Regions from separate parts of the Paenibacillus sp. PK4536 genome, predicted to be linked through region 1. Evidence: riboswitches for the same ligand, from Rfam matches in the RefSeq annotation. Region 1 holds a riboswitch; each other region holds the start of a gene.
What was found. Region 1 has a riboswitch for cyclic di-AMP ahead of PO903_RS06090 (C40 family peptidase). Riboswitches for the same ligand answer to the same signal wherever they lie in the genome.
Positions count from the first base shown of each region.

Region 2: linked by a shared signal. The riboswitch ahead of kdpF (K(+)-transporting ATPase subunit F) and the one ahead of PO903_RS06090 (C40 family peptidase) in region 1 are both predicted to bind cyclic di-AMP.
Region 3: linked by a shared signal. The riboswitch ahead of PO903_RS04710 (hypothetical protein) and the one ahead of PO903_RS06090 (C40 family peptidase) in region 1 are both predicted to bind cyclic di-AMP.

Region 1 covers NZ_CP126313.1:1,314,119-1,317,402, forward strand. Annotated here, with positions in the region: gene motA (flagellar motor stator protein MotA) at 1-135, opposite strand, end outside; gene PO903_RS06080 (hypothetical protein) at 333-626, shown strand; gene PO903_RS06085 (GNAT family N-acetyltransferase) at 709-1,224, opposite strand; gene PO903_RS06090 (C40 family peptidase) at 1,502-1,975, opposite strand; cyclic di-AMP (ydaO/yuaA leader) riboswitch at 1,988-2,127, opposite strand; gene PO903_RS06095 (YwhD family protein) at 2,608-3,120, shown strand.
Region 2 covers NZ_CP126313.1:3,465,499-3,468,782, reverse strand. Annotated here, with positions in the region: gene kdpA (potassium-transporting ATPase subunit KdpA) at 1-1,639, opposite strand, end outside; gene kdpF (K(+)-transporting ATPase subunit F) at 1,659-1,739, opposite strand; cyclic di-AMP (ydaO/yuaA leader) riboswitch at 1,988-2,170, opposite strand; cyclic di-AMP (ydaO/yuaA leader) riboswitch at 2,232-2,435, opposite strand; gene PO903_RS15565 (carboxypeptidase regulatory-like domain-containing protein) at 2,738-3,284, opposite strand, start outside.
Region 3 covers NZ_CP126313.1:1,011,029-1,014,312, reverse strand. Annotated here, with positions in the region: gene PO903_RS04720 (universal stress protein) at 1-654, opposite strand, end outside; gene PO903_RS04715 (hypothetical protein) at 696-1,154, opposite strand; cyclic di-AMP (ydaO/yuaA leader) riboswitch at 1,548-1,741, shown strand; gene PO903_RS04710 (hypothetical protein) at 1,862-2,257, shown strand; gene PO903_RS04705 (oxidoreductase) at 2,352-3,068, shown strand; gene PO903_RS04700 (hypothetical protein) at 3,119-3,284, shown strand, end outside.

The DNA.
Region 1 (3,284 bases):
TGCTGTACCTACAAAAATGATGACATAAGCGGCTGGATTATTCACCAGATTGATTAGGGGAGCACCCTTTAAAAGCATACCGAATATTAGTGAACCCAAACCAAGTACTAGACCGATAATTGTTGAAATTTGCATAATACACCTCGTCCGTGAGTATAATAGTTTATCTTTTTCATCATCCACTTCCATGTAATGATGTGTTTTCCAAAAACATCTGATACTCTTTTATCGACAAGATATGCTGCATTGTTAAGAGTTTTTTAGTGTATATTTGCGTTATAATGTAAATAAGCTGGAAAATGTAACAATATGGACAGATCGGGAGGTTAAGTATGGGCGTTAAGCATGGAAGAGATTATGAGGACATATTAAGTGATTTAACATCAGCAGTAGGGATGATTCCAGACAGTTATTTATTTTTTGATATGGAACCTCAAGAGTGGGAAGTACTTGCTGAAGGTGAACGACATGAAGTGAATGAAGCATTGGCAGAAGATTTATTTTTTGCGTTAGGCTCAGAGTCTATGATCAATGTAGGTAGTGGAGTTGTCATTTACGATGCAGATACCCATCGGATCGATATTCTGATTGGCAAAGAAGAAATGACTTTCGTAACTTTAATTTAAAACATCTATTATAGGTATGTAAAAAAGAAATACACAAAAAGCACAGAAGAATGAGTCTTATCATTCCTTCTGTGCTTTTATTTTAGAGATTAGGATAACGTGCGTTAGGCGGAGCTTGATAGACCATACAATAAAAAGGCTTCATCCCATCAGGCGTTCTGCGTTCATACATATCTGTAATATAAAAATCTGCTTTCTGATAGGTGCGAATAGCCCGTTGATTCCAGGTCAATACTTCTAAATCAATCTCTGCGGTAGCACTACGTTCCTGAGCCGTCTGCACAATTGCTCGTACAAATTCTTCTCCATAACCATGGCCACAAAGATCAGGACGCATTCCTATACCTAGTCTAATCGTATGTCCTAATGGAAAAAGTTGAGCAAATCCAGCTAATTGTTCATGTTGATCTAGAACAGATAGATATTGTTCTTCTCGAATTATCGGATCTCCAAATTCAATCCCTAATTCTTTCATTTGTTCCCATGCCATCCAACCATAGATATTATAAGGTGGTTCATAGATCCATGTGCATACTTCAGCGGCATGTAATTCTGTCAAAGGAATAGTATGAAAAACAGAATCTAGTGATGAGCTCATCTAGTAACCTCCTATGACCATACTTCATATGTATACCATAAAAAAAAGATAAAAAATTTGCAATATCCTGTTTACCATAATTACGAGTAGGTTAATAATAAGTAGACATAATTATAACCACAACAAAATATAAATTTTCAAAGATTCACAATTTTATGTAACCTATTAGACGTTCGATACGTCTTACTTATATAGAAACATAAAAAAACCACCAAAGATTCTGGCGGGAATCTTAAGTGGTCTGTAGGTTCATTTATATGAGTTGTTAATAGGATAATTAATTGTCAGTTGCGAAGGTGTTATATGTGGAATCACTCATAACGCGTTTAGCACCAACGTAACGATTTTGATAGTAATCCATGCTCAAACTGTCAATTCTCACACCTTTAGAAGTAGAAGCGTGTGCGAAGTTACCATTTCCTACATAAACTGCTACATGTGAAACTCCAGCCCCGGTAGTATTGAAGAATAACAGATCTCCAGCAATTAAATCACTTTTTGATACAGGCTCACCTACTTGATATTGAGAACTAGATTGGCGAGGAAGATCAATGTTCATTTTGCCGAATACATATTGTGTAAATCCAGAGCAGTCAAAACCGCTGAAAGATGTTCCACCAATACGATAAGGTGTTCCAATAGCTCCATCAATTACTTGATCCATTTTAGAATCTGCATGTGCACTTGTTACTCCAAGTGACGTAAATGCAATAGCAAGTCCCATTACTGCGGCTGTTAGTTTCTTTTTCATGTTCAAAATCAATTGTCCCCTTCCAATTGCCTACGAGGTTAGCTTAAGGATTCGGTAGAAGGTATTCCCCTATGATCCCTCCGAAACAAGATCAATTCACCCAAAACGGTTCCCCCGTTTCCCGGTACCAAGGAATTTGGCTCAAAGCTTGGTATGTACCGTTCACGGATCATTACGACAAAACGACAAATTTTTCATTACGCTATAAAGGTTACAGCATTTCATTTTAAAGTTTACAAAGTTGTTACTAAAATCTCACTGGATTTATTCTACCAGAGGTTTTTTACTTTGGCAAACGTTTATTCATCTGTTTTTAATATTTGCTTAAGCATTTTGACGAGTAATCTCTGTCAAAGCCTACGGTTGTCATGTTCTTAAAAGTTAAAAAAATTTAATCTTTTGATCAGATGTGGGTGGTTATTAGTGAATGATGACCACTATATATACTTTCTTCGGTTCACCAATCACAATAATGAACGTTTTTTACCTTTTTTTATGAAAAATCGTGACAATAATCGACTTTATTGGCTTTTAACTCATTATTCGCTACAATATGAGTAATAGATTAAAGTACCATTTATATGTATAACAGTCTTTATTTATACTGACCTACAAAGGAGTATTCTAACAATATGGATGAAAATCAACCAAGTAAAAAGTCAATGTCACTGAATATTGTAAGTAGTAGTGCAAAAAGTAGTAAACATAAGGGGTTTGGATCAGGAGCGATTAACCTCAATAATGTTTCCCCTATCATTATAGACCATGGCGAAGCAAAAATCGATGTTGGCGCTATGCATGCCAAAAGTAAGGTAGAAAAAGGAATCAAATTTACTACCAATCGTGAAGAATTAAATGGTGGTCGCCAAGTATGGTTAGTATGGGTCGCTGTAGATAAATTAGCTGAAGGTGTTAATTATGCAGGAGCGACGGCTTGTGAGATGTGGATCAATGAAGAAGAGAAAAAAGGCTGGAAAATTCTTGCCGAGCATGTGAATAAGTTAGATTATGCGATCAAGCGTCGCATTATGTTAGAGGGCTTAGGAACAGAAGAAAAAGCAGCGCTTAAAAAATTATTGGTTGCCCATAATGAAGAGTGGTGGAATCAGTCTTCAGAAGAGTTTAAATCTGCATTAGAAGGTTAATAATAACTAACATAGTCTACGTATTACACAAAAGACCGACGACCCTCAGATCGTCGGTCTTTTATCATTTCATGTCACCATTTTGGTATCACTTTTAAAAAACTTCTTCTATAGAAGAATAATATTTCACCAACAAGTATTAAGGATTCAAAATAGTAGGATTA
Region 2 (3,284 bases), 2.2 Mb from region 1:
GTACAACTACCGGGAAAAACGTAAGCGCACCGACTAAAATAACAGAAATAATAAACATACCGCCGAATAACGCTTGATCTGTTCGTAACGTTCCGCTTGTTTCTGGAACAGGTTTTTTCGCCATTAATGAGCCTGCAACAGCTAACAATGTCACCATTGAGAAGTAACGACTGATAAACATCACAACACCTGTCATGATATTCCAGAATGGTGTGTTATCGCCCAAGCCTTCAAATCCTGAACCGTTATTCGCTGCTGATGATGTAAATTCATAGAGCGCTTGAGTCAGTCCATGATAACCCGGATTCGAAATCGTATCTGCCTGCGTCATTAAAGCAATCGCTGTAGGCGCTAAGACCAGTAGAGGCTGAATAAGTAATGTGACGGCAATCAATTTCATTTCTTTGCCTTCAATTTTGCGACCGAGAAATTCAGGTGTGCGTCCAACCATAAGACCGGATAAGAACACCGCAATAATGGCATACATTAGAATATTCAACAGTCCTACACCTGAACCGCCAAATACTGTATTTAGCATCATATTTCCTAATGCAATCAATCCACCGAGTGGTGTTAACGTATCATGCATGTTATTGACAGCACCAGTCTCTGAAGCGGTAGTAACTACAGAGTAGAACGAAGATTGAGCTTCGCCTAATCGTACTTCTTTACCTTCCATCGATCCTGCATTGTGCTGGATACCTAATTGATTAATCAATGGATTTCCTTGATATTCACTTGCAAGAGATACACTAAGCATCACGACAAACATCATAACCATCGAAACGAATAATACTCGGCCTTGCTTCGAGTTGCCGACCATTTTACCGTACGTAAATGGTAATGACATTGGAACCAGTAACATCATCAGCATTTGCAACATATTACTGAATCCGCCTGGATTTTCAAAAGGATGTGCAGAGTTGGCTCCAAAATAACCACCACCGTTATTCCCTAATTCTTTGATCGCTAGAAATGATCCAATTGGACCTACACCAATCTGTTGCTCTGTTCCTTGTAACGTCTGAGCTGTCACTACAGTATGCAACGTCTGCGGCATACCTAATCCAACAAACACAAGCGCCATAATAAAAGTAAGAGGTAGCAAAATCCGTGTAATTGCTCGTACTAGATCCGTAAAGAAATTACCTAGAGGCTTACCGGTTATTCCTCTAATAAATGCAATTGCAACCGCAATCCCTGTTGCCGGTGATACAAACATCATAAAGATAATTGCTGTCATCTGTGAAAATAAAGATAAACCACTTTCACCACTATAATGCTGTAAATTGGTATTCGTCATAAAGCTAATCGCTGTATTGAACGCTAGATCAGGGCTCATATTCGTAATGCCCGCTGGGTTCAAAGGTAATACATGTTGAAGACGGAAGATCGCATAAGCGATAAGCAAGATGACTGTATTACTGATCAATACGGCTCCAGCATATTGCTTCCATGTCTGATTTTCACCTTTGATTCCACCGAACCTGTAAATCCATTTTTCAATAGGATGAAACCAACGATCTAATCGATTGGGTGTATTGTCAAAAGCATGTGCAATATAATGTCCGGTTGGACGAGCGATGATTAAAGCGATAATAAAAGTGACTGCAATTCCGATATATGAAAAGATACTCACGATGTTCTCCCCTGACCCATTAGAATTTTTCTGGATAAATTAATGCGTAACATAGATAAATGGTTAATCCACCAATAATAATCCACAGCAGCCAAGTCATCGCTCATTCCTTCTTTCTCCGATAGCTACAGATGCCCATTGCAGCAACCCGCTCAACCCTACAGTAATCAACAAAACCAATCCAATCATTAATATATCCATCATATGTGAAGAACTCCCTGCATTCATTTTGGTTACTATGATTTGCTAAAAAAGGCACAAAAAAAGAAGCCTGGAGAAAAGCAGAACTTTTCCCCAGACTTCTACAAACACGCACACTTATCGTGTACCTGCCGAGTTGCTGGTTAGGAGTTCTCCCTTATACGCTTACGGAGTTAGCTGTCGGATTCGGGCTGGAAGATTGCCCGTTCCGGTAGATACCGGAATTCACCCCATGTTGTGTAGATCCTGATCATTTCCTATCAGTCCTCTTCATCAACGATTGGTTCCCCCGCTTTTCATATGCATATGAAAATTAAGCGTTGTGACATTGTTAACATATCAAAAAACACAGAGTCGTATTACACTGTGTCAGATCGGCACAAGCTTCACACTTCTCTCCTATCCACGCTTACGAGGTTAGCTGTCGGATTCGGGCGGTGAGAGTCGCCCTACTGCATTGTCTGACTGTACCATGGTTAGTCAGTATGCAGATTCACCCCAACGATTCACATTCCGGCTCTCACACCGTTTTGTGAAATCGCAATTTGGTTCCCCCGTTTTTCGGTTAGCACCGAAAACTCAGCGATCAAAAACATTGGAAACTTCATTTATATCAGTTGCTGAATCGTATTCATCAACTGCCTGCAATGAATAATACGCCTGTCCTTGTCAACTGTAAAGCTGAGAAAAGACGCAAAAAAAGCTGTGAATCATCACAGCTTTCATTTTCAGATAACTATTGAAAAGTTATCTATCGCAGGCTCCTATTTTCTCTCTTTTTCATCGTTTCTCTACTTTTTCACTGTTGTTACATCGCATTTATCATTCATTTACAATAGATTCTGAAAACGGTTATGTCATTTTTTACGCAAGATGCTATCATTTTTAAAATTATGGTCAACCTGTGTAGATTTCATAAGCGAAATGATACAGTGTGCTAATGTCTGAATTTAATGGCTTACCGTTGCTGAAAAATTGGATTCTGACAATATCATAATAATGTCTGTATTTGGATGATTGGAACGTATATTGCCCTACTCCTGGATTATCAATATTGACTGGCATTGTAAAGTTACCTGAAGCATCTGTCGTAGCTGTTCCGGGAATCACTTTGCCATTGAGAATTGTAGTGATATTAGTCGTTACGATAGCGTTCGCTACCGGATTGCCTGTAGCATCAAAAGCACGACCTGAGATCACGATATTGTTTTTGACACGCCACTTATTACCTTGTCCATAATTAATAAATCCATAGACACCACCATCTGTTGTAATATTACTAATCGCAACTCTGGATACATCTGCTGTCTGATAATTAACAGATAATTTGTATGGAGTCGTTAGATCAAATGTAGAAGGTGCTAAGACTTGAATATAATACGTTCCTGCGGGTAGTGTGACTTGACCGTTGGTATTCTGTGCCAGTGTTCCTTGACTCACCAGA
Region 3 (3,284 bases), 300 kb from region 1:
CGATTGTGGTTCTAGCACAAGTTCATCCATTAATTTGCCTTTAAATACTTTCAGATACTGATATTCTCCGTTAATACATAGCTTCAATAATCCATTATCAAAGTCAGTATGCATGTCTTTGAAAAAGATACCTTCGATCACGATCGGTCGACCATGTGTCTCATAGGCGATTTCATAGCCGCGTGTGGTCTGAACGACTTCTACATCTACACCTTCTTCATGCGTTTCTTCTAACTGCGCTTGCATCCGCTGTACGGCTACAATATGTAGATCAATCGCTCCCAACTTTTCCAATAGATCATTCACGATAGAACCTTTCATGATTTCTTGCCAGCGTGTCTGAGCAGATTGTCCAATAATCAATTGCGTCACATCATGCTTTTGAGCAGTTGAAGCAATAATATCAGCAGCTTCTTGTCCATGACTTTCTAAAAGGACAAATGTACCTCCTGCTTCTTCGGTCAATTTGCACCATGCCTCTACATATTTCTCTTCTTGCTGATCCATCTCATCGATCGGGTGATCAATCACACTGAGTACACAGAGTGGGGACTGAATCAATTGAGATAAATGAATACCACGCCTGATCAACCGTTCTCCATTGGGCCCATAATACACACACACCATAATCTTTTCAGAATTCAAGAAAGGCACACTCCTTTATTTCGTAGTTATGATCCATTAACCAGAATTGTTCAAAAGGAATAATAAGCGATGGTGTAATCTAACAAAAAAGCATGATTAATAAGCGCATCTGACGATGTCCACACATCAGGTGAATCTTGTAGTCGAATCCGCAGTTCAGTCAATGCTTCTAAAGCAACCTGACTACGTACACTTCCCCAATTCTGTTGCTGCTGATCGATATGAGAAAGTGCTTGATCTAGAGGGCATTTTTTGAGTGATGTAAATACTCGACTCCATTTCACCAGATCCAGATGCTGAACTTGATCTGTAAATGAATATTCCGCCCAGCCTGTAACTCCATGACTTGCGATTTTTAACAGCCCACAGTGTAGATAGCCATCCATTTCAGGTAAGGCTAGACGGCGATTATCATACTGAAATACTTCAATAGAATGAATAACATGGACAGATGTGTTGCTAGTGGATACCGCATGAGTAACAGGTGAAATGGCCGATAACAGACTCATCAAAAATCTACGCTCCTTTAATATGATGTTTCTTTGCCTAATCCAATCACGATCCGTGTATCTGTCTATAACGGTATACTTGATGTCAGATATTGTTAGCAATCATAGTCCGCTCAGAGAAAGAAGTAAAATCAGACCTGAGTATTAAAAAGATCATATATCTGTGAAAACAACCATGTAATCGGATTCATTCTATTCATTCATACGGTAATGTCTTGTATACTCATCAATGCGTCGGTTTATCCATTTATCCTGTAAAAGAAAGTAAAACAGCGCTAGATGAAGGAAATAGAACATTAGAACCCTACAATCGACTGGATTGCTCTATATCCGAATATAGCGAGCTTCAGTACTGCTTTACAAACGAAAAGAGCGGGCGTATGATTTCTTTCAAGTTCATTACAGCTTAATGGCTGAAAAGGGTATCAATAGACCTTTCAATCAGCGGGGGAACCATAAGAATAGACACTATGCTAGTGAGCTATTCAGGGGTGAATCAGAGCAGTTGGTGAAGACCGATAACTCTGTAGGGAGACTCTTACTTCCGAATCCGTCAGCTAACCTCGTAAGCTGCAATAAGAGAGACGACAATAATCAACTACGCCATGATAAGATGCCGCAGGCACTTGTCTTAGAAGCTGATGAAGAGGTCCTCTTCTAACGGCTTTTTTTTGTTGTCTACAATGGGTGGAGGAGCGCGAACAAGGATGGAATATGAGCAGGAATTTGTACTGGTATCACCGGCTACTGTAGCAGGGGAGCAATTTATGCAATTGTTAAAAGTGAAAAAGATTCCATTTGCAGTGATCGTGAACAGTCAAGCCGATCAACTTCGATATCAGAAAATGGGGATTGAACATGTGCTAGTGATCGACACACAGCGACAAGAGTTATGGCGGATTCCAGAGTTGAAGATTGGCAAAATTTATTTATTTGAACGCAGTCTACCGCTCTGTTGTCGTTATATCCAGATCTGCCGAACATGGTCATCACAGCAACTCTATGTTATTACAGAAGGCAACCAATCCCGATTGATTTATCGTGGACTGGGCGCCGATTACATTATTCATACGAATGGGAGCAGTGCTTCCTTTTTGTTATAAAAAGGGGCTGTAGATCGATCGCTCATTTTATTTTGCAATTTGCTGATGATATCTTGATAATGAAGAAGATAGGGAATCAAGGCGATGCGCAGAAATGGAGATGATCGTGATCGGTAAAACAGCATTAGTCGCAGGAGCCACAGGTCTAGTAGGCAAAAAGTTGCTGCGCCAGTTATTAGAAAGTACAGAATACACTCAAGTGATTGCTCTTGTCCGCCAACCTGTGCAACAACTGCAACATATGAAGTTGCAACAGGTTGTGGTGGATTACAATAAATTGCAAGATTATCGAGCGGATATGAAAGCAGATGATGTATTCTGTTGTCTGGGAACAACGATTAAGCAAGCAGGAACACAGAAGCAGATGATCGAAATTGATGTTATTTATCCATTTGCGGTAGCGCAGATTGCGTATGAGCAAGGAGCCAAACAGTTTATCGTTATCAGTTCTATGGGGGCCGATCCGAAGTCCAGTATCTTTTATACACGGATCAAAGGAGAACTGGAACAGCGATTACAACAGATTGGATATACCTCGTTGTCGTTGATTCGTCCATCTTTATTGCTTGGTAAGCGTAAAGATAGCCGTGCAGGCGAGCAATTTGGCACTGTCATCTCTCAGGCATTATCTTTCCTTATGGTGGGTCCTCTTCGTAAATATCGGGGAATAGAAGCAAGTGCAGTCGCTCTAGCGATGTATCGAATTGCACAGACCGCCAAACCCGGATCGCATGTGTATCTTTCAGATCGTTTGCAGCGGATTGCCGATGAATCACAACCTACGACTTCTTCTACTAAAAAACGGAGTTGACGTCATCATTTGTACGTATTAGTTCAATTATAGAAATGGAGAATTATAATATGCCTCAATTAGAACCTAAGCAAGCAGCTTCAACGATCGAAAAATGGATTTCTTTTTACGATATGGATAATGCCAAAGCATGGGATAAAGACGATTATCCATTTATCCAATCTTCCTGCAAAGTGATGCGCAGTGCAATTCAAGCGTTACGTGGTAAAGCTCCAG